2 regions of the Peribacillus sp. QJM3NY_7 genome follow, and region 1 is predicted to be linked to the other one. Evidence: a T-box and tRNA genes for the amino acid it is inferred to sense, from the RefSeq annotation. Region 1 holds a T-box; the other holds one or more tRNA genes.
The links. A T-box is a leader RNA that pairs with one kind of tRNA and senses whether it is charged. The one in region 1 lies ahead of thrS (threonine--tRNA ligase), so its partner is inferred to be a tRNA-Thr.

Region 1 (11,502 bases):
CCCAATGATGATCCATGTATAGGGATTTTCCATTTTCCATGACGCATAACCAGCGATCAAACCACCGATAAGGGCCAGGATCAAGCTTGGCAGAATGACCATTTTCCGTCCGAATCGATCTGATAAATAACCTGCAATGGGAATTAAAAAGATGGATGCAACGGAATAGCTTGTTATCACCATGCTTGATTGAAATGAAGATATCCCCACCTTTTCCTCGAAAATGGGCAAAACCGGGATAAGCATTGAATTTCCAAGTGTCATAACCAATGGAATCGATGCCATACTGATCAGGCACCACACGCTTACATCTTTATTTTGCTTCTCATGACCTTCCATACTTACACTCCTCATCCATTATAAAAGCAACTTATTGCATAAAAGGTAACCATTTTTGAAACCAATTTGTTTTGCCATCATATATTAGATGTCTTAAATTATTATGTTATAGTGCAGAAACATTTATTCAGTTGCGCTTCTCCCAAAATTACCCCCTATTCCCTTTAAAACAATAAAACCATTCTGTTTAAGAATGGTCTATCTTTTTTTGCTTGTACAAATTTGGATGTTGATTAGAACGTAGGGACTCGCTTCAATCAACTATGTTTAAAAATCTGAATAGAATTCCTTTGGCCTACAGTCTAACCATTCTGTTTGAAAAGGGTTTCCCGCTTTCGTCTTTATAAAAGAATAATATTCCTTTTTTCACATTCCTCTATTATTTGGTCATTCCATACCGATACCTGAACCTCGCCAATATGTGCTTTCTTCAACAAAAACATGCATAATCTGGATTGACCTATTCCCCCGCCTATTGAATACGGAAGCTTTCCTTCCAATACGGACTTATGATAATCGAGTGCCTTACGATTTTCATTTTTGGATAATCTTAATTGTTTTAACAATGACATTTCATCTACTCGAATGCCCATTGAAGAAACCTCAAAAGCACATTCCAAGAGTGGGTTCCATAAAACGATATCTCCATTTAGATCCCAATCATCATAATCCGGTGAACGTCCATCATGCTTTTCCCCCGATTGTAAAGCTCCTCCAATTTTCATAATGAAAATTGCACCATATTTCTTCGCTGCCACGTTCTCTCTTTCCTTCGGAGTAAGATCCGGGTATAAATCCTCCAACTCCTGGGTCGTAATGAAGTGAATGTCCTCAGGTAACACAGGCTTAAGCAGATGATGGAATTCAAACATATAACGTTCGGTCGATTTAATGGCACTATATATTTTTTTCACTTCGGATATTAATGTATCCACGTTACGTTGTTCTTTCGTTATGACTTTCTCCCAGTCCCATTGATCTACAAATAACGAGTGTAAATGATCCAGTTTTTCATCACGTCTTATTGCATTCATATTCGTGTAAATGCCTTCATCACAAGCCAAACCATACCTAGAAAGAGTGATTCTTTTCCACTTTGCCAAAGATTGAACCACTTCTATTTGTTTATCCTTAATATCCAGAGCATCAAAGGTAAGAATCCGCTCCACACCATTTAAATTGTCATTGATACCATTACCTTCATGTAAAACGAAAGGGGCTGATACTTTAATAAGGTTTAACGCATTTGAAAGTCCTTCTTCAAAATGATCCTTCATTTCATTTATTGCAATATCAGTATGCATGATATCAAGAATTGTTTTGTATTTATTCGGCATTGATAATTCAGGCATAATTCTCCTCCAATTCCGCTTTAAATAGCGCATGCACTAAAATAGGCGTCTTTCCATTTGACTAAATTACATTATGAAGGAGTTTTCTGTGTTGTTACAAAAATACCAGGTCAGGCAAGGCGGACTAAACTCAAGAAATAGAACTAAAAAGGTGGTACAAGTCCAAATGTTTGAATACATTCAAATAAGCGAAGATGTATAAACGATGAGGTGATGAATTGGGTGTTTTTTTCAGCTTTGTATTATTAGGTTTATCACTGGCGGCTCCTATCGGTCCCATAAACGCTGCCCAATTGGACAAAGGAATCAAGAAGGGTTTTTGGCATGCCTGGGTATTTGGCTGGGGTGCCATTTTAGCGGATTTTGTTTTTATAGCCCTCGTCTTTTTCGGTGTCGTCCACTTTTTGGACAACTCCTTCATGAAGACATTTTTATGGCTTTTTGGATTTTTCGTCCTGACCTATACCGGAATCGAAAGTCTGCTAAGTGCAGGTAAGATTGAAGTGAATGCACGAAAAGCGAAAGACTCCCTTTTCTCTTCATTCCTGACAGGATTCATCATGTCCCTTTCGAATCCTTTATCCATTTTGTTTTGGCTGGGGATTTACGGATCCATTCTCGCAAACTCCGCTTCAAAATATGATATGGATCATTTACTTTTATACAGCTCAGGAATCCTTATCGGCCTCTTAATCTGGGATTTCATAATGGCCATCATCGCCAGCACCTTCAGACGCTTTTTATCCAAGCCCATTCTAATGGGCATCTCGATCATTTCGGGGATATCCCTTATAGGGATCGGCATATACTTTGCCATCCAGGCAGCAAAGGTTTTATTTACATAAGAAGTTGAGCAATTACTCGGGAATTCGAATAAATTTCTTGCTTTTATATAAAATAGGCCGCCTATTTTATTATCCTTCTTTGTCCATGTCGGACACTTATCCCTCATTGTTCATAGATGACGGCTATTACCCTTATACTGTTCCATATTATACTGCTCCATATTATTACGATGATTCTTATGCTTATTTGCCTTATTATGATGACAGACTCTCAGTACAAACACTGGTTCCAGTAGCCACTATCCAGAGCCATTTAAACGCAGGCCGGCAAGGTCATTGCTTCAGAGGATTTTGGGGTAACACCCAGCACACCTTTATTTTAATGGGGATAAATAATACTACTGGAATGGTACAGATACTCGAAGGCGGCATACCAAATGAGGTACATCATACAGATATAGTTGGATTACAATACCTAGGATTAACATGCCCTGTCGAAGGTCATGGCGGTGGACAAGGCGGCGGGCATAGCGGCGGGCATGGTGGCGATCATGGTGGCGGGCATGGCGGCGGGCATGGTGGCGGACAAGGCGGCGGGCATGGTGGCGGGCATGGCGGCGGACAAGGTGGCGGGCATGGCCTCGGACAAGGCGGCGGGCATGGCGGCGGGCATGGTGGCGGGCATGGCCTCGGACAAGGCGGCGGACAAGGCGGTGGTCATGGCGGCGATCATAGTGGCGGGCATGGCGGCCCTGGGGGTAACTGTTTTCAGCAGTTCATTCCTAGTGTTGGCTGGGTATGGATTTGTAGATAAAAAGAAACAGCCGATTTATTCGGCTGTCTTTTTTATTCTATTTCGCACTTTTACTCGTGAGGTCCTCGCTTTTACTCGTGAATTGGGCTTTTACTCGTGAATTTCGGCCTTTTACTCGTGAGTTCCGGCCTTTTACTCGTGAATTCCGGCCTTTTACTCGTGAATTCCGGCCTTTTACTCGTGAGTTCCAATTTAAGCTGCTTTCTTGTTAGATGCTGCGTTCTTTTATTTGCTGGACCATTTTCTTGATGAACGTTTCTATTGTGACATTTTCAAATTCTTGTTCCCCGTATTTCCGGACATTTACTTCATTTTCTTTCTCTTCTTTATCTCCAAGGACCAGCATATATGGGATTTTCCCCATCTGTGCTTCCCTGACTTTATACCCCAGCTTTTCATTCCGATCATCGATTTTCACTCTTATGCCTTGATTCTTCAGTGCATTTTGAACCTGTAAACAATAATCCAGATGAACTTGTGAGACTGGGATGATCTGTACTTGCACCGGGGCGAGCCATACCGGAAAAGCACCGGCAAAATGTTCTATGAGGATTCCAAAAAATCGATCGATCGATCCAAAGATGGCACGATGAATGACGACCGGACGGACTTTTTCATTATTTTCATCGATGTAAGTCAGATCAAATTTGTCGGGCATTTGAAAATCAAGTTGGATTGTTGCACATTGGTGGCTTCGTTTTAATGCATCTTTAATATGAAAATCAATTTTCGGTCCATAAAATGCCCCGTCTCCTTCATTTACTTGATATTGTATCCCGATGCTTTCCAGAACATTTTTCAAAGCTGTTTCAGAAGCTTCCCAAAGGGAATCATCGCCCATTGAATCCTCAGGACGAGTCGAGAGCTCCACGGAATACTCGAATCCAAAAGTGCGATACACCTTATCGATCAGATGAAACACTTGTTTAATTTCACTTTCGATTTGATCCTGCCGTACATAGATGTGGGCATCATCCTGACAAAATGTACGGACACGCAGCATCCCGTTCAATGCACCGCTATATTCATGACGGTGGACTTGACCGAATTCGGCCATCCGGATGGGTAAATCCCTGTAAGAATAAAGACTGTTTTTGAAAATAAGCATATGACCCGGACAGTTCATTGGCTTCATCGCGAATTTTGTTTGATCCACCTCAGTGAAGTACATATTCTCGTGATAATGATCCCAGTGGCCCGATTGTTCCCATAACCGCTGGTTCATCATGAAAGGAGTCCGAACTTCGTCATAATCAGCTTCAGTCTGAAGCTCCCGCGAGAACTTCTCCAATTCATTTCTAACGATTTGTCCTTTCGGTAAATAAAATGGCATTCCAGGGGCCTCCTCCGAAAACATGAATAATTCCAACTGCTTCCCTAATTTACGGTGGTCGCGTTTGGCCGCTTCTTCCAGGAATTTAAAATGATCCTGTAAATCCTTATTCTTTCGAAAAGCCACGCCATACACCCTTTGGAGAACTTCATTTTGATTGTCTCCCCGCCAATAGGCACCAGATACACGAGTCAATCTGAATGATTTTACAAATGATGTGGATGGAAGGTGCGGCCCTATGCAAAGATCGATGAATTCCCCCTGTTGATAGAGCGTTAATTTTTCACCATTGGGGATGTTCTTTGCTATATCCAACTTGAATGACTCCCCTCTGCCCTCGAATAACTTCACAGCTTTTTCATAAGTTACTTCGATCCTTTTAATTTCCAGATTTTCACTTATGATATGTTCCATCTCTTTTTCAATGGCCTGCAGATCTTCTGAGCTCAAAGGATGATCTAACTTAAAATCATAGTAAAAACCGTCTTCCACGACTGGTCCCATCCCTAATTCCACATTTTTGTATAATCTTTTCACAGCCTGTGCCAAAACATGCGCCGCTGTATGTCGCAATACGTGTAATCCTTCAACCGAATCGAGAGTCAAGATCGACAGTTCGCCATCCTTATTAAGCTTATGACTTAAATTAACCAATTGCTTATCCAGTTTTCCAGCTACTGCCTTTTTCCTTAAACTTGGGCTGATTGAGCCTGCCACACTTTCCACTGTGATCCCTTGCGGATACTCCTTTTGCTGCCCATCCGGGAATTGAACTTTAATCATTTTTTCACCCATCACATAAACACCCCTTTTTAAGTAATAAAAAAACGCACACATCCCTATGCAAGGGACGAGTGCGTTTACCCGTGGTTCCACCCAACTTCCCATAAGTAAAAAACACTCATGGCTCTGGAGCTTGTAACGCAGCTTAGACGATATCAGTTACTTTTTGTTCACCGATATAGCTCAAAGGCGGTAAATCAATTTCCTAAGCCAGGAAGTTCGCAGCTATCCTTCCCTCTCTGAAGACCGTAAAAATGATTCATGTCCTTATCATCGCCATATTTTTATATAGAAAAAAACGCACACATCCCTATGCAAGGGACGAGTGCGTTTACCCGTGGTTCCACCCAATTTCCCATAAGTAAAAACACTCATGGCTCTGGAGCTTGTAACGCAGCTTAGACGATATCGGTTACTTTTGTTCACCGATATAGCTCAAAGGCGGTAAATCAGTTTCCTAAGCCAGGAAGTTCGCAGCTATCCTTCCCTCTCTGCAGACCGTAAAAATGATTCATGTCCTTATCATGGCAATAATTATAATAATAAAAAACGCACCCATCCCTATGTAAGGGACGAGTGCGTTTACCCGTGATTCCACCCAATTTCCCATAAGCAAAAAATACTCATGGCTCTGGAGCTGTAACGCAGCTTAGACGATATCAGTTACTCTTGTTCACCGATATAGCTCAAAGGCGGTAAATCAGTTTCCTAAGCCAGGAAGTTCGCAGCTGCCCTTCCCTCTCTGCAGACCGTAAAAATGATTCATGTCCTTATCAATGCTTCTAAAATTTTATATTGTTATATATATTACAATATATTTCCATAAGTGACAACCTCAATTTTTTTCATTTCATTACTAACACCAAATTGGTATAATTAGTAAAAAAGGAGTTTCTATGAAACATTTAAGCAATTGGTCAATCGTATTTGCAGTGATTGGTATCCTATCATTTTCCTGTTCCCTAGCTTTTTCAAAAGCCTCCGAGCTGCTTATGATTTCAGGATTCGGTGCGTTGCTAATTGGTTTGTTATGCAGCTTAGGGGCCATATATAAAAATGAAAGAGGAATGTCAAAATTTTTGGCTGTGGCTGCATTCTTTCTTTTAAGTTTCATTCTCGTTTGGAATGAACCATTTCAAATTGTCAGGCTCTTGACCTGGATGAAAAATTAAATGAAAAAACCCGTTCACCATGACGGTTTTTTTTATTGATTCATTCTTCATCGGTTATCATTCGGCTTGAATTCTTTATTCCAAGCCATAGCGTAAGTCCAGTGGTCCAGAGTATTAGCGCGCATCCAAAGCCGAGCAATGATAACGGTACAAGGATTTGATGCTCCCCAACCATGACGGTGTCTGGCACAATCAGCCATGTAATAAGCGCCAATAAACAGAGAAGCATACCTGTTGCATAATAAACCTTGATTTGGAAAAGTGACGCCAATGGTAAAAAATGAATCCCTACAATAATGGCGATGACTCCCGGTATAAGATCGGTCTGATTGATCAAGTTACAGATGGCAATGGCAATCCCAATCAGCAAACCTTCGGCAATGAAGACCATATTAAACAAAAATCCGATACGCTTAAGACGTCTTGCCCCATCATCTGAAACTTGATTGGACATTTTTTGTGATGCATGTATTAATGAAATGCCAACGATAACCATGATGATTCCCACGAATATGGCTGCGAGTTCCACGTAGGGAAACCCCCACCCCTGCAATCCCATTACACCGGTACCCGCCCACAGTGTTCCGAAGACCGCCATGAAAATGACTCCAATTCCAGAACCGCGAAACGCCTCTTTCATCATCAGTTTCCTTTCATCCACAGTATAATCGTACATAGAATAATATTGCACCACTTCCCCAATTATTCAGCTATAAAAAAATGATTTGAGATAAGATAATGGCCGTTTCGCAGATATAATTCGATTTTCGCAGATATATTCCGTTTTTCGCAGATATAATTCGATTTCGATACAAATCTTCATAAGAAAACCTGAGTCCCCAAAGGGAAGCTCAGGTTTTTTCCAGTGGTATCAAGCCACATCTGATTTATCGAATTGACAATCTTTTAATGCTATTAATTTGGTCTTGTGATAAATCTTGTATCCTAGCCAGACTCCCAGGAATATCGGTAATCCGATATAGGAGACGGCGACTCCATACCAGTCGATGCTGCCGCTTAGGAATGCTCCATAGTTCTGTCCTGCTATGACGAGTATGCACAGGGTGAATGAAAGAATCGGACCGAATGGAAACCATTTTGCTTTATATTTGAGTTCGTTCAGGTCACCACCCTGTGCAACATAGGCTCGTCTAAAGCGATAATGGCTTATGGCGATTCCAATCCAGGCGATGAAGCCAGTCAGCCCGGATGCATTCAATAGCCATGTAAATACATGGTCCCCGAAAATGGAGGTCAAGAAGGCGAATCCCCCAATTATAGATGTCATGATCAAGGCATTCATCGGGATCCCCCTGCGGTTGACTTTGGCCAGGAATTTGGGAGCTTGATGATCTTTTGCCATCGACCATAACATCCGCGTTGATGCATATAGCCCCGAGTTTCCGGCGGACAGTAAGGAAGTTAACACGACCGCATTCATGACGGATGCCGCGAATGCCAGCCCTGCCCGTTCAAAGACAAGTGTGAAAGGGCTTACAGAAATGTTTTCGACATTTCCGTTCAACAAACTTGGACTCGTATACGGTATTAAGAGGCCGAGTATCAGAATGGCCCCGATGTAAAATAAGAGGATGCGCCAAAATACTTGGCGGATCGCATTCGGAACATTCTTTTCGGGTTCTTCACTTTCTCCGGCAGCAATACCAACAAGTTCAGTTCCTTGAAAAGAAAATCCCGCGATTAGAAAGATTGAGATGATCGATAAAAATCCTCCCTTGAATGGTGCCTCATCCATGGTGAAGTTTTCAAATCCGATCACCTTCCCGCCAAAAACCCCCAATATGGTCAATAGACCAATAATGATGAAGAAAATGATGGCGACGACTTTTATTAGTGCAAACCAATATTCAGATTCACCATAGCTTTTAATGGATAGGGCGTTGAGGGTGAAGACGATTCCAAGAAATAAGGCACTCCAAATCAGGCTAGGTACATCAGGGAGCCAAAATTTCATGATGATGGCTGCTGCAGCTATTTCCACGGCAAGGGTGACTGCCCAGTTAAACCAGTAATTCCAGCCAAGTGCAAAGCCGAATGCGGGATCAACAAAGCGTGTGGCATAGGTGGAAAAGGATCCCGACACAGGCATATATGTCGCCATTTCCCCTAAGCTCGTCATCAGGAAATAAACCATGATCCCAATGCAGGCATAGGCAGCGAGGGCACCGCCGGGCCCTGCGCTCTGGATGGTTGCCCCGCTCGCCAGGAATAATCCGGTTCCTATTGAACCGCCAATGGCAATCATGGTCATATGTCTTGCTTTCAGTTGCCTTTTAACTGTCGGTTCTTGATTATCAATGGGATTCCTTTTAACTGTCGGTTCTTCATTATCAATGAGATTCATGTCCATAAGGTTCCTACCTCATTTTCTTTTAAAGTTAAAAGTTCAAGAATAATAGAGTTTTTTACAACCGCTTTGTGAAAGACTTAATCGTTCGCTTCACTTGCTGGGATGCCATCCAGTTCAATTGCCATTTCCCGGTATAGTCTCCCTCTTCCCGGATTGGGTGACCCCATCCTGCTCAGTCTCCATTCCACACCATTGAATTAGAGTGAGCGCAATGATTTCGGCTGTGGAGAACACGTTGTCGAGCAGGATGTATTCATTTGGATAGTGGGCAACCTCGGTTACTCCCGGTCCGAAAACGATTGCTGGCGTTTCACCGACATGTGTCAGCAATCCCCCGTCCGTTCCCCAAGGGGAGGCTTCAATGACCGGGTCCTGTCCGGCAACCTGCCGATATTGATGAACAAGTGCATTCATCAGTTCATGCTCTACATCAATTGACCCCGGAACCCAGCGTGCCCCGAACCATTCCAATACGGGCGGGTTTTCCTTGAACCATTGGTCCGCTTCCCCGAGCTGCAATAACCAGGCCGCCATTTCGTCTTTCGCCTGCTCCATCGTTTCCTCCGGCGCAACACCCATCCTTCCTTCGACTTTCACAAGGTCGGGAACGGATGACGGCCAATTACCGCCTTCAATGACGCCTAGATTGATTGGAATCGGAATGGGCGTGTTCTGATAAAGCGGATCACTGATACGTGCATTTCGCTTTTCTTCCAAGGCACGAATATGATTGATGACGGTCATGCTTTTTTCAATCGCACTAACGCCTTCATACCTCGTTCCGCCATGGGCTGACCGTCCTTTAACATGGATTCGGAACCACATCGAACCCTGCTGTTTTGGGAAGATCCTCATATTCGTCGGTTCAGGGATCAGGGCGGCATCGGCTTTATATCCCCTCAGGACAGCCGCTAATGTTCCGGCACCGCCGCTTTCTTCTTCAATCACACTTTGAAAAATGACATCTCCTTTTAATTGGATGCCATTTTCCTTCAAAGCCTGCATCGCCAGGATCAGCGAAACATTTCCACCCTTCATATCGGTTACGCCGCGTCCAAACATCCTTCCATTCTTAATCGCTCCGCTATATGGGTCGTCGTCCCACTGATCTCGGTCTCCGTCTGGAACCACATCGATGTGTCCGTTCAAGATGATGGAACGGCCGCCTCCAGTCCCTTTCATGATACCTACCACATTGGGGCTGTTGGAAAATTCACTGCGTGGAGAATAGAAATAAGAATGCTTTTTCAACTCTCCGCCGTCAGGTTCCCAACTATCGATCTGCAAACCCATTTCCTGCAGCTTTTGGGCGACGATGGCCTGTGCCCCTGCTTCATTTCCTTGTGTACTCGGGGCTTGTACCATTTTTTGCAATAGGTTTGTTCCTTCTTCCCGATGATCCTCTATCCATTGGTTTATCCGTTTTTTTATATCCGGCACATTTATCCTCCTTAAATACACATATTCTCATAGATTACTGAAAGTCCCATTCCACCTGCCATACACAACGTTACCATTCCGTACTTAACTTGTGAACGCAACATTTCATGCATCAGTGTGACTGTCAATTTTGCACCTGTTGCTCCTACAGGGTGACCAAGTGCAATTGCCCCCCCATTGACATTGACAATATCCGGATTCAAATCTAACTCCTTGATCACCGCAAGTGCTTGGACAGCAAAGGCTTCATTAAGTTCAATCAGTCCGATATCCCGTAAAGATAGACCTGCTTTTTCCAATGCCTTTCGAGTAGCGGGTACTGGTCCAATCCCCATAACTCCAGGTTCCACTCCTGCACTGGCAAAAGCCTTTATTTTCAAGAGCGGTTTTAATCCCTTTTCTTCTGCTTGCTGCTTGGACATTAAAAGTACAGCTGCAGCCCCATCATTCATAGGACAGGCATTTCCTGCCGTAATGGTTCCTTCATTTTTGAATACTGCCTGAAGATTGGCTAGTTGATCTAGATGAATGTCTTCGCGTACCCCTTCGTCATGGTTGAAGATTTGAAGTCCTTTTCGATCCTTGATTTTAAGCGAAATAATTTCTCTATCAAAGCGACCCTCTTCTATAGCTTTCCAAGCCTTCTTGTGGCTTTGATAAGCAAATTGATCCTGTTCTTCACGACGGATACCGTATTTTTCAGCCAAGCGCTCGGCAGTGATTCCCATATGATCATTTTCCAAGGAACATATTAATCCATCTGCCAGCAAAGCATCCTCCATCGTTACGTTTCCAAATTTACCGCCCCATCTATTTTTCACGATATAAGGCACATTGCTCATGCTCTCTACTCCGCCGGCAATAATGACGTCTTCTTGACCAGCAGCGATAGTTAAAGCGGCGTTGGTAATGGCCTTTAAACCTGATCCACATGCTTTGATTACAACGTGTCCTGGAACACTGTATGGGAAACATGCCAGCTGCGACGAAATTCGTGCCGAGTTAAGTCCGCCTCCGTGGACATAGCCGTGTCCGAAAATCACTTCATTGACTTTTTCTTTACCCAAACCGGAATTCTCCATTAAACCTTCCAATACTTGACGGCCCAATTCG
Region 2 (11,502 bases), 670 kb from region 1:
TTTTTAGGGTGAATAGCCCAGAAAAGCCGCAGTGAATAGGCCCAGGCGACTGTTTAGCAAAAACACAGGTCTCTGCGAAGCCGCAAGGCGAAGTATAGGGGCTGACACCTGCCCGGTGCTGGAAGGTTAAGGGGAGAGGTTAGCGCAAGCGAAGCTTTGAACCGAAGCCCCAGTAAACGGCGGCCGTAACTATAACGGTCCTAAGGTAGCGAAATTCCTTGTCGGGTAAGTTCCGACCCGCACGAAAGGTGTAACGATCTGGGCACTGTCTCAACGAGAGACTCGGTGAAATTATAGTACCTGTGAAGATGCAGGTTACCCGCGACAGGACGGAAAGACCCCGTGGAGCTTTACTGCAGCCTGATATTGAATTTTGGTACAGCTTGTACAGGATAGGTAGGAGCCTGAGAAGCCGGAGCGCCAGCTTCGGTGGAGGCGTTGGTGGGATACTACCCTGGCTGTATTGAAATTCTAACCCGCGCCCCTTATCGGGGTGGGAGACAGTGTCAGGTGGGCAGTTTGACTGGGGCGGTCGCCTCCTAAAGAGTAACGGAGGCGCCCAAAGGTTCCCTCAGAATGGTTGGAAATCATTCGTAGAGTGTAAAGGCACAAGGGAGCTTGACTGCGAGACCTACAAGTCGAGCAGGGACGAAAGTCGGGCTTAGTGATCCGGTGGTTCCGCATGGAAGGGCCATCGCTCAACGGATAAAAGCTACCCCGGGGATAACAGGCTTATCTCCCCCAAGAGTCCACATCGACGGGGAGGTTTGGCACCTCGATGTCGGCTCATCGCATCCTGGGGCTGTAGTCGGTCCCAAGGGTTGGGCTGTTCGCCCATTAAAGCGGTACGCGAGCTGGGTTCAGAACGTCGTGAGACAGTTCGGTCCCTATCCGTCGCGGGCGCAGGAAATTTGAGAGGAGCTGTCCTTAGTACGAGAGGACCGGGATGGACGCACCGCTGGTGTACCAGTTGTCTTGCCAAAGGCATAGCTGGGTAGCTACGTGCGGACGGGATAAGTGCTGAAAGCATCTAAGCATGAAGCCCCCCTCAAGATGAGATTTCCCATGGCGCAAGCTAGTAAGATCCCTGAAAGATGATCAGGTTGATAGGTCAGAGGTGGAAGCATGGTGACATGTGGAGCTGACTGATACTAATAGATCGAGGACTTAACCAACGCTTTTTAAAAAATGAAATACCTTCTTATTATCTAGTTTTGAAGGAATGAAAATTTCTTCTTGCATTTTCTCAAAAAGACGTTATAATAATATATGTCTTGAAAAAATGTTAACATTGTTTGGTGACGATAGCGAAGAGGTCACACCCGTTCCCATTCCGAACACGGCAGTTAAGCTCTTCAGCGCCGATGGTAGTTGGGGGTTTCCCCCTGTGAGAGTAGGACGTCGCCAAGCAGGTTTCATATGGAGGATTAGCTCAGCTGGGAGAGCATCTGCCTTACAAGCAGAGGGTCGGCGGTTCGATCCCGTCATCCTCCACCATTTTACACCTGCCGGTGTAGCTCAACTGGTAGAGCAACTGACTTGTAATCAGTAGGTTGGGGGTTCAAGTCCTCTTGCCGGCACCACTTTTTAAGATAGTACAAGCACGAGCCATTAGCTCAGTTGGTAGAGCATCTGACTTTTAATCAGAGGGTCGAAGGTTCGAATCCTTCATGGCTCACCATTTATATGCGGGTGTGGCGGAATTGGCAGACGCACCAGACTTAGGATCTGGCGCCGCAAGGCGTGGGGGTTCAAGTCCCTTCACCCGCATCTTTCATGCGGAAGTAGTTCAGTGGTAGAATACAACCTTGCCAAGGTTGGGGTCGCGGGTTCGAATCCCGTCTTCCGCTCCACTTTTCGTATGTGCCGGGGTGGCGGAACTGGCAGACGCACAGGACTTAAAATCCTGCGGTAGGTGACTACCGTACCGGTTCGATTCCGGTCCTCGGCACCATCATAAATATGCGCCCGTAGCTCAATTGGATAGAGCATCTGACTACGAATCAGAAGGTTGTAGGTTCGACTCCCGCCGGGCGCACCATGTTTTTATTGCGGGAAGTAGCTCAGCTTGGTAGAGCACTTGGTTTGGGACCAAGGGGTCGCAGGTTCGAATCCTGTCTTCCCGACCACGTGATTTTTAATGAATGGGGCCTTAGCTCAGCTGGGAGAGCGCCTGCCTTGCACGCAGGAGGTCAGCGGTTCGATCCCGCTAGGCTCCACCATTTTTCAATCAGAAACTTATATTATATTGGCGGTGTAGCTCAGCTGGCTAGAGCGTACGGTTCATACCCGTGAGGTCGGGGGTTCGATCCCCTCCGCCGCTACCAATAAATATAAGGACCTTTAGCTCAGCTGGTTAGAGCAGACGGCTCATAACCGTCCGGTCGTAGGTTCGAGTCCTACAAGGTCCACCATATTCATTTTTTTAAGCCGTGGAGGTATACCCAAGTTCGGCTGAAGGGATCGGTCTTGAAAACCGACAGGGGAGTCAAATCCCGCGGGGGTTCGAATCCCTCTACCTCCTCCATTTTTTCTAAAAGCAGCAAGTTGTTTTAAAACAACCTTACATAAAGGATGCATGCAAAACAATATTCACGAAAACTTGATGCTAATCGTTTCATTATTACCGTCGCGGGGTGGAGCAGTCCGGTAGCTCGTCGGGCTCATAACCCGAAGGTCGCAGGTTCAAATCCTGTCCCCGCAATTATTAGGTCCCGTGGTGTAGCGGTTAACATGCCTGCCTGTCACGCAGGAGATCGCGGGTTCGATTCCCGTCGGGACCGCCATTATTTAAATTGAATACATATGTGGCTCAGTAGCTCAGTCGGTAGAGCAAAGGACTGAAAATCCTTGTGTCGGCGGTTCGATTCCGTCCTGAGCCACCATATTTTACAAAATTACGGCGATTGTGGCGAAGTGGTTAACGCACCTGATTGTGGTTCAGGCATTCGTGGGTTCGATTCCCATCAGTCGCCCCATTTCGCGGGTGTAGTTTAGTGGTAAAACCTCAGCCTTCCAAGCTGATGATGAGGGTTCGATTCCCTTCACCCGCTCCAAATATGGGCCTATAGCTCAGCTGGTTAGAGCGCACGCCTGATAAGCGTGAGGTCGATGGTTCGAGTCCATTTAGGCCCACCATATTCATATTGTTCCGCAGTAGCTCAGTGGTAGAGCATTCGGCTGTTAACCGAACGGTCGTAGGTTCGAGTCCTACCTGCGGAGCCATGGGGAAGTACTCAAGAGGCTGAAGAGGCGCCCCTGCTAAGGGTGTAGGTCGCGCGAGCGGCGCGAGGGTTCAAATCCCTCCTTCTCCGCCAGTTGGCCCGTTGGTCAAGCGGTTAAGACACCGCCCTTTCACGGCGGTAACACGGGTTCGAATCCCGTACGGGTCATAACAAAAAAGGAAGCATACATTCATGTATGCTTCTTTTTTTCATTTATTTTCCTTGATATAACCATCTTTTTGTTTATAGGGAATGTCTCCAAGTTGGGATTCTATATTTTCTTCTTTCAGGGTATCTTCATATTCCTTTTGCTTTTTGTTCGGTATATCCACTCTCGTTTTTCCTTCGATATCATTTGCTGCAAATCCTTCATAGTCTTCAGGAAATCCATCCGTTTCATCCTCGTTTTTATAAAGATCATTGTAATTGTCATGATCACCGGTATAATCAGATGGCGTTTCTGATGTACCGAATTTGGCCACTTCACCAAAGCTATCTTCTTTAGCCGCCATTTCGATTCCATGACGATTTTCAAAATGATCACCCTTGGATGGAATCAGTATATCCTCTTCCACTGGCCTGTCTTGTGAAAGCGTTCGTTCTGGGGCATGCTCGACACAGTAGAGGGTGCTTGGGATCGCTTCAAGCCTCTCGATGGGGATTTCCTTATTGCAGGTTTTACAATGGCCATACGATCCTTCTTCCATGGCTTTCAAAGCTTCTTCTATTTTCTCCATTTCGGATTGTGCATGCTCATCGAGTGCTTGATTCCGTTCCATCTCGAATAATTCGGTCCCTAGGTCTGCAGGATGATTATCATAGGATGATAATTCACTTACGGATTCCGTCTGGCTTTTATCCAGAACGGATTGTTCATCATTTTGAATTCTTTTACATAGCTCATTTTTTTCCTGAAGCAGTTCTTTTTTTAATTTTTGCGTTTGTTGTTTCGTTGCCATATCCAATTCACTCCTTCTAAACTAAAGTCCAAATCTCTTTTTATATTGGTAAGGTGGTTGTATTATCTATTACCCGAATCGGAGTATAGGAAAACAATATGGAACGGAAGATAGAAAAAAGGACTGAGCGGATGGGCTCAGTCCCCGGAGACTATATAAGATAGCTGATGAATAATCCAATGGCCATGAGTAAACCAAAGAAGGTGTTCGTTTGGGCAGTGGCTTTCATTGCCGGCACCATCGTGATCGGCTGTGTTTTACCTACGAAGCCTTTTATTGCGGCCATTGCCTTCGGTATGCTAAGGAAGGCAAGGAGAATCCAAGCCGTAACGCTTCCGGTAAGAACGAGCCCAACAAGCCATAGATAAGAGAAAGCGAACATGATTGCCATGAATGTCAGGGCGTTTTTCCTGCCCATCACGACTGGCATCGTTTTGCGGCCATGTGCCTTATCCCCATCATGATCCCGGAGGTTATTGGATAAGTTGATCAGCCCTACCAGTATCCCACTTGGAATGGCAATTAAGATGGCTGTTGAAGAAACATCACCGGTTTGAATGAAAAAGGCGATCAGGATTATCAAAAAGCCCATGAACAATCCAGAAAAAAGTTCCCCGAACGGTGTATATGAAATGGGCAGGGGACCGCCTGTATAAAGATAGCCGACAAGCATGCAAACGAGGCCTACTGCAGCTAGCCACCAAGACGATGCGGCACAGATATAGATTCCAATGATCAAGGCGATGGCATACATGCCAAGGGCCAAGTTCATGATTAGTCTGGGGGTCATCCCATGACGGACGATCCCGCCTCCGATGCCTACGGATTCCTCCGTATCCAGGCCTCTCTTGAAATCATAGTATTCATTGAATAAATTGGTTGCAGCTTGAATCAGGATACTTGCAACCATCATGGCAGCGAATAGTAACCAATTCACTCCATCTTCCAAAAGTGCAATCACAGTTCCAAGTAAGACTGGGACAAAAGCTGCGGTTAGTGTATGTGGACGAATTAACTCCCACCAAATCTTCCAGGTCCGTTTAAGGGGAAGTCCGTCGTATTCTGTTTGCATTATTTCTCTCCTCAAAATCATTATTGGTTCTCTCGAAATTATAACAAATATTAAAATGTTGCACAAAAGGTTATCCTAATAAATGCAGGAAAAGTGAGTATGGGTGTAATTGAAATTCATGGGTGATTCATTTCCAAAATCAAGGGTATTTCTCTACATTCGCTAAGATTCATATAATAAGGAAAAAAGCAGGGAAGAATCGTTCGGTAAAGGGGCGTTTTATTGACATGAGGTTCAAGGGAGGTGTATCTTTAAATAGGTTAAATAGCTTTTAAAATGTACATTTGGGGGGATTTTTTTGGCTATCTCAGAGGAAACTGAACAGTTTCAGGGACTGGCTTCAGCTATACAAAAGGCGAAGGACTTGAATGATCAAGTTCTATTCAGTCATATTAAGAAGATTAAATGCAACAGCCCCCTTTCATTTTATCAAGCTGGAAGAGAACGGTATGCAGGTGAACGCTTTTTCTGGGAGGACCCTGCAAAGGAAATAACCATCACCGGTTTAGGCAATGTTAAGAAACTCAAAGCGGCATCGAATGCCGAACGTTATAGAGAAGTCGAAAAGAGCTGGATCAAACTGCAGAATGATGCTGTCAAAACAGGAGTGACCGATGTAGAAGCGACAGGTCCTTTACTGTTTGGGGGCTTTTCTTTTGATTATGAAACTGACAGTACGCTCCTTTGGAATCAGTTCGGGGACAACCTATTTTATATACCTGCCTTCATGCTGTCAATGGTGGGGAAACAAGCTTACTTAACGACAAACTTACTTTGTTCGCCTGATGATTCAGAAAAACTCTTCATAGATATGATAAATGAACGGGAAGCTTTCCTCTTCGAAAGCTTGGATGGCAATGGATTGGGTGCAAATTCCCTAGTTATGCAGAGGGAAGTCGAACCTGAGGAATGGAAGCGGACGGTCGCAGAGGCTGTTCAGGAAATCAAGACGACAGATCTCGACAAGATTGTTTTGGCAAGGGAGCTTCGACTTGGTTTTGAACGTTCCATCGATTCGGGGAAAGTGCTTGAACGATTGATTGCTGAGCAGCCATTGAGTTATATTTTCAGTTTGGAGGCTGGTGGTGACTGTTTTGTCGGTGCCACTCCCGAACGTTTGATTAAGAAACAGGGAAATGAAGTTTTTTCTACATGCCTTGCCGGATCGATGCGGCGAGGGAAAGATGAGCAAGAAGATGTTTGTCTTGGTGAAGAATTGCTTCATGACCAAAAGAATTTACAAGAGCATCAATATGTCGTGTCGATGATATCCAATGCTTTTGATTCTGTATGCGAAAAGGTGATGGTCCCAGCCGGACCGACACTTATGAAAAACCGACATATCCAGCATTTGTACACACCGGTTCGCGGTATATCCAAGAAAGGTGTCACGATTTTTGAATTTGTCGAGAACCTCCATCCCACACCTGCCATGGGCGGACTTCCAAAAGAAAAGGCTGTTGTCCGAATTCGGGAATTGGAAGGTCTGGAACGCGGATTTTATGCGGGTCCTTTAGGCTGGGTGGATACGTATGGGAACGGGGAATTCGCTGTAGGGATACGTTCTGCCCTGATACAGAACAATGAGGCATCGCTCTTTGCCGGATGCGGAGTAGTGGAAGATTCGACACCCGAAAGTGAATTCCGGGAAACGGGGATTAAATTCAATCCGATGTTAAGTGCTTTAGGAGGAAATCTTAATGAATGACCGAGATGCATTGACAGCGTATGCTGCTTCATTCGTCGATGAGCTTGCACAAAATGAGGTGAAGCATGTGGTGGTGAGCCCAGGTTCACGATCCACGCCACTGGCTTTGCTGCTAGTGGAACATCCTGATATCGAAATTCATATTAATGTGGATGAGCGTTCGGCTGCTTTTTTTGCCCTTGGTTTGGCTAAGGTCTTAAGAGAACCTGTCGGACTTCTTTGTACGTCCGGTACAGCCGCTGCAAACTATTACCCAGCCGTCATCGAGGCTTTCTATTCAAGAGTGCCGCTTATTGTACTTACCGCTGACCGTCCGCATGAATTGCGAGATGTCGGAGCCCCGCAGGCGATCGATCAAATACACCTTTACGGGAGACATGTAAAATGGTTTGTCGAAATGGCACTTCCTGAAAGCACGGAAGGGATGATGCGGTATGCCAGAACGGTCGGTGCAAGGGCAGTGGCTACAGCGGCCGCTGAACCGGCAGGGCCTGTACATTTGAATTTCCCGCTTCGAGAACCATTGATTCCGGACCTGGATCAAGCAAAAGAGTTCAGGCAAAATAAAAGGAAGCCTGCAGTGTTGATTGACAGTGGAGAACGGTCATTGTCCGCATCACAAATAGAAGTGGTTGCAACTACATTGTCAAAAGCTAAGCAAGGTATCATTGTATGTGGTGAATTACCGCATCCAGAGATGAAGGAAGCCATTGTCGCATTAGCGAAAAAGCTTGCTTTTCCGGTACTGGCTGATCCCCTTTCACAGTTAAGGAGCGGAAGTCATGATAAAGCCAACATCATTGATGCGTACGATACATTTCTGCGCGATGAAACAGCAAAAGCGGCGTTCAGGCCGGAAGTGATCTTGCGATTCGGGGCAATGCCTGTTTCTAAACCGTTATTGTTATTCATGAAAAAACAAAAACAGGCGATTACTTTGGTCGTCGATGGCGGAGCAGGCTGGCGCGAACCAGCCGGTTTGGCAACGAATATGATTTACAGCGAAGAGAAAGATTTTTGTCTGCGAATAGCTGAAGGCATTACTTCTTCCCCTGATGATGAATGGCTTCGCTTATGGCAAACCGTCAACGGAGCGACGAAGGATGCCTTAGCCTCCGTCAGGGATGAAGCGGAGTTAAGCGAAGGCAAGCTGTTCGCCTTGCTTGCTGATATGATGCCATTGGAGTCGACGTTATTTGTCGGGAATAGTATGCCTATACGTGATTTGGATACTTTCTTTTTGAATAATGAAAAAGGAATCCAAACCATTGCCAATCGCGGGGCGAATGGCATCGATGGTGTCGTTTCCACTGCACTTGGCGTGAGCACGGTATCGAAAAATTCAGTGCTGGCAATCGGGGATTTAAGCTTTTTCCATGATATGAATGGCTTGCTTGCAGCAAAACTTCAAAAACAAAATATCACGATTTTGCTGGTTAATAATGATGGCGGCGGCATTTTTTCCTTCTTGCCGCAGGCGAATGAGAGGGAACATTTCGAAACGCTATTCGGCACGCCTCATGGGCTTGATTTTTCACATACTGCCCAGCTTTATGGCGGTAAATACAACAAGGTGCAAAATTGGGATGAGTTCGAGAAGGTATTTACAGAGTCGTTCGAAATTCAAGGTCTGAAAATCATCGAAGTACCGACAGAAAGAGAGTCCAATTTACAAAAGCATCGAAATTTGTGGAGCTTTGTTTCCCAGGAAATAAAAATGGTGTTAGACAGGGAAATATCATGAATATTGTCAGCAAGGATGTCAATTATGCTGTTGAAATAACGGGAAATGGGGATCCTCTTGTTCTTTTGCATGGATTTACGGGAAATCGGGATACATGGAAATTTCTCATCCCGCTACTGAGTGACAGGTATACGCTGATCATGGTCGACATCATCGGACATGGCATGTCTGCATCACCAGCTGACTATCGAAGGTATGAGCTGGAAAATGTGGCTGAGGATATCAAGTATATTTTGGATGTGTTACATTTCCCGAAAGCCCATATCCTTGGATACTCGATGGGCGGAAGGCTCGGATTGGGATTTGCCTGTTTGTATCCTGAGTATGTTGATACATTGATACTGGAGAGTGCTTCACCAGGTCTTTTAACAGAAGAGGAACGGGAAATCCGAAGGGGAAATGATCGGAGGCTTGCCGAACGGATTCTTGCAAATGGCATGGAAGCGTTTGTGGATCAATGGGAAAACATCCCGCTGTTTGAAAGCCAAAAACGGTTGTCGGCCAAAACCAGGTCAGCCATTCGGGAGCAGCGGTTGGCAAATGACCCTGCCGGCCTTTCCAATAGCCTTCTTGGCATGGGGACCGGCAGTCAGGCTTCTTACTGGGAACAACTGCAAACCCTTGATTTCCCGGTGCTCCTTGTAACCGGTGAACTTGACCATAAGTTTTGTCGAATAGCGGACTCGATGAAAAAAGAGCTGAAGCGCGCCGAATGGAAAATAATAAATGATGCGGGACATGCGATTCATGTGGAAGTTGGAGAAAAGTTTGGTAAAATAATAAGTGAGTTTTTAAAGCGAAATAAAAGGAGGAATTAATGTGACGATTCAATGGGAAACAATACGTGAATATGATGAGATTTTGTATGAAAAATATAACGGGATTGCGAAAGTGTCCATCAATCGACCGCATGTACATAATGCATTCACGCCAAAAACGACTGCTGAAATGATTGATGCATTTGCAAGGGCGCGTGATGATTCCAGCATTGGTGTCATTATTTTAACAGGTGTAGGCGGCAAAGCATTCTGTTCAGGCGGAGACCAAAAAGTCCGCGGAAATGGCGGATATGTGGGTGAAGATAACATTCCGCGTCTAAATGTTCTTGATTTGCAACGTTTGATCCGCGTCATTCCAAAACCAGTCGTAGCCATGGTGGCAGGATATGCAATTGGCGGAGGTAATGTCTTGAACGTGGTATGTGACTTGACGATTGCTGCTGACAATGCAATTTTCGGACAAACTGGACCGAATGTAGGAAGCTTTGATGCTGGTTATGGTTCTGGCTACCTTGCACGTATCGTGGGTCATAAAAAGGCGCGTGAAATCTGGTACCTATGCCGTCAATACAATGCACAGGAAGCATTGGATATGGGATTGGTCAACACGGTCGTGCCTTTAGACCAATTAGAAGCGGAAACGGTTAAATGGTGTGAAGAAATGCTTGAGAAGAGCCCGACTGCACTTCGTTTCCTGAAAGCGGCAATGAACGCTGATACGGATGGCCTTGCAGGTCTTCAGCAATTGGCTGGTGACGCTACACTTTTATACTATACAACAGAAGAAGCAAAAGAAGGCCGCGATGCATTCAAAGAAAAACGCACTCCGGACTTTGGGCAATTCCCTCGTTTCCCTTAATGAAACGCGTGAATCGATGAGACTGACAGCTTGGCGGAAAATCGCCGGGCTGTTTTCTATATCAAAAAGGAAGAGGGGAAGCAGTAATGGCAGAAGAAAAGTTGCCGAACTGGCTTAAAAATCGGGCGCATCTTTCACCGGATCGCCCGGCAATTGAGTTTGAAGGTCATACGTATAGCTTTCTTGAACTGTATACTTTATCGGAGAAGATGGCTGGAAGGCTTTCAAGCATTGGTCTGGGCGCTGGCGATTCATGCGCGGTTTTGCTCCGTAACCATATTGATGGTGTTGTCGTTATCCATGCACTATTTCATCTGGGTGTGAAGATTGTGATGCTGAATAATAAGCTAACGGCAAAAGAGCTGTCCTGGCAGATCGAGGACAGCAAAACTGCCTATCTGGTTTCGGAAGGGTCCTTCTCCGGCAAACTCGCTGATATTGGTGAGATTCTCCCGGATTTGAAGCTTCACTTAATGGAAGAATTGCCGGATGAAGGCACAGCAGTGATACTTCAAGAGTTTTACCTTGAGGATACCGCTACGATCATGTATACATCTGGCACGACAGGAAATCCAAAAGGGGTGATCCAAACATTCGGCAACCATTGGTGGAGTGCCGTAGGGTCTGTTTTGAACCTTGGATTGCATGAAGAAGATTCTTGGTATTGTGCGGTTCCGATCTTTCATATTAGCGGTTTATCCATCTTGATGAAAAATGTGATTTATGGCATGAAAGTCGTTTTGGCGGAACGTTTTGATGAACGGGAAGCAAACCGGAGCATCCAGGAAAATGGCGTGACGATCATTTCGGTCGTGACGGCGATGCTGAATAGGATGGTGCAGGATATGAAGGGAACAAGCTATCCAAAAACCTTCCGCTGTTTCCTGTTGGGCGGCGGCCCTGCACCCGTCCATTTGCTTGAGGTATGTAAGGAGAAAGGGATTCCCGTCTATCAAACATATGGGATGACCGAAACGTCTTCACAGATTGTGACGCTGGCACCGGAATATAGCATGGCAAAAATCGGCTCTGCGGGAAAGCCTTTGTTTCCTTCGCAGTTACGGATTGAGAAAGACGGCACGATGTGTGAACCGGGTGCAGTGGGGGAAATCGTGGTATCGGGTCCGAATGTGACGAAAGGCTATTTTAATCGGATG

Region 2: it encodes a tRNA-Thr, which carries the amino acid that the T-box ahead of thrS (threonine--tRNA ligase) is inferred to sense. The anticodon was not compared.

The regions. Positions count from the first base shown of each region.
Region 1 is NZ_CM149663.1:4,262,425-4,273,926, forward strand. Features, by position in the region: gene AC0VX1_RS20435 (MFS transporter) at 1-339, opposite strand, end outside; gene asnA (aspartate--ammonia ligase) at 681-1,676, opposite strand; gene AC0VX1_RS20445 (LysE family transporter) at 1,910-2,536, shown strand; gene AC0VX1_RS20450 (hypothetical protein) at 2,643-3,290, shown strand; gene thrS (threonine--tRNA ligase) at 3,499-5,406, opposite strand; T-box leader at 5,467-5,689, opposite strand; T-box leader at 5,721-5,941, opposite strand; T-box leader at 5,972-6,192, opposite strand; gene AC0VX1_RS20460 (hypothetical protein) at 6,303-6,578, shown strand; gene AC0VX1_RS20465 (DUF7010 family protein) at 6,619-7,254, opposite strand; gene AC0VX1_RS20470 (amino acid permease) at 7,450-8,949, opposite strand; gene AC0VX1_RS20475 (peptidase) at 9,064-10,389, opposite strand; gene AC0VX1_RS20480 (thiolase family protein) at 10,401-11,502, opposite strand, start outside.
Region 2 is NZ_CM149663.1:4,935,697-4,947,198, reverse strand. Features, by position in the region: rRNA gene AC0VX1_RS23925 (23S ribosomal RNA) at 1-1,175, shown strand, start outside; rRNA gene rrf (5S ribosomal RNA) at 1,295-1,410, shown strand; tRNA gene AC0VX1_RS23915 (tRNA-Val) at 1,422-1,497, shown strand; tRNA gene AC0VX1_RS23910 (tRNA-Thr) at 1,508-1,583, shown strand; tRNA gene AC0VX1_RS23905 (tRNA-Lys) at 1,606-1,681, shown strand; tRNA gene AC0VX1_RS23900 (tRNA-Leu) at 1,689-1,770, shown strand; tRNA gene AC0VX1_RS23895 (tRNA-Gly) at 1,779-1,853, shown strand; tRNA gene AC0VX1_RS23890 (tRNA-Leu) at 1,866-1,954, shown strand; tRNA gene AC0VX1_RS23885 (tRNA-Arg) at 1,965-2,041, shown strand; tRNA gene AC0VX1_RS23880 (tRNA-Pro) at 2,053-2,129, shown strand; tRNA gene AC0VX1_RS23875 (tRNA-Ala) at 2,147-2,222, shown strand; tRNA gene AC0VX1_RS23870 (tRNA-Met) at 2,251-2,327, shown strand; tRNA gene AC0VX1_RS23865 (tRNA-Ile) at 2,338-2,414, shown strand; tRNA gene AC0VX1_RS23860 (tRNA-Ser) at 2,435-2,527, shown strand; tRNA gene AC0VX1_RS23855 (tRNA-Met) at 2,631-2,704, shown strand; tRNA gene AC0VX1_RS23850 (tRNA-Asp) at 2,711-2,786, shown strand; tRNA gene AC0VX1_RS23845 (tRNA-Phe) at 2,810-2,885, shown strand; tRNA gene AC0VX1_RS23840 (tRNA-His) at 2,903-2,978, shown strand; tRNA gene AC0VX1_RS23835 (tRNA-Gly) at 2,983-3,056, shown strand; tRNA gene AC0VX1_RS23830 (tRNA-Ile) at 3,062-3,138, shown strand; tRNA gene AC0VX1_RS23825 (tRNA-Asn) at 3,151-3,225, shown strand; tRNA gene AC0VX1_RS23820 (tRNA-Ser) at 3,227-3,317, shown strand; tRNA gene AC0VX1_RS23815 (tRNA-Glu) at 3,321-3,392, shown strand; gene AC0VX1_RS23810 (TraR/DksA C4-type zinc finger protein) at 3,434-4,183, opposite strand; gene AC0VX1_RS23805 (1,4-dihydroxy-2-naphthoate polyprenyltransferase) at 4,335-5,255, opposite strand; gene AC0VX1_RS23800 (isochorismate synthase) at 5,554-6,963, shown strand; gene menD (2-succinyl-5-enolpyruvyl-6-hydroxy-3-cyclohexene-1-carboxylic-acid synthase) at 6,956-8,707, shown strand; gene menH (2-succinyl-6-hydroxy-2,4-cyclohexadiene-1-carboxylate synthase) at 8,704-9,525, shown strand; gene menB (1,4-dihydroxy-2-naphthoyl-CoA synthase) at 9,533-10,345, shown strand; gene AC0VX1_RS23780 (o-succinylbenzoate--CoA ligase) at 10,432-11,502, shown strand, end outside.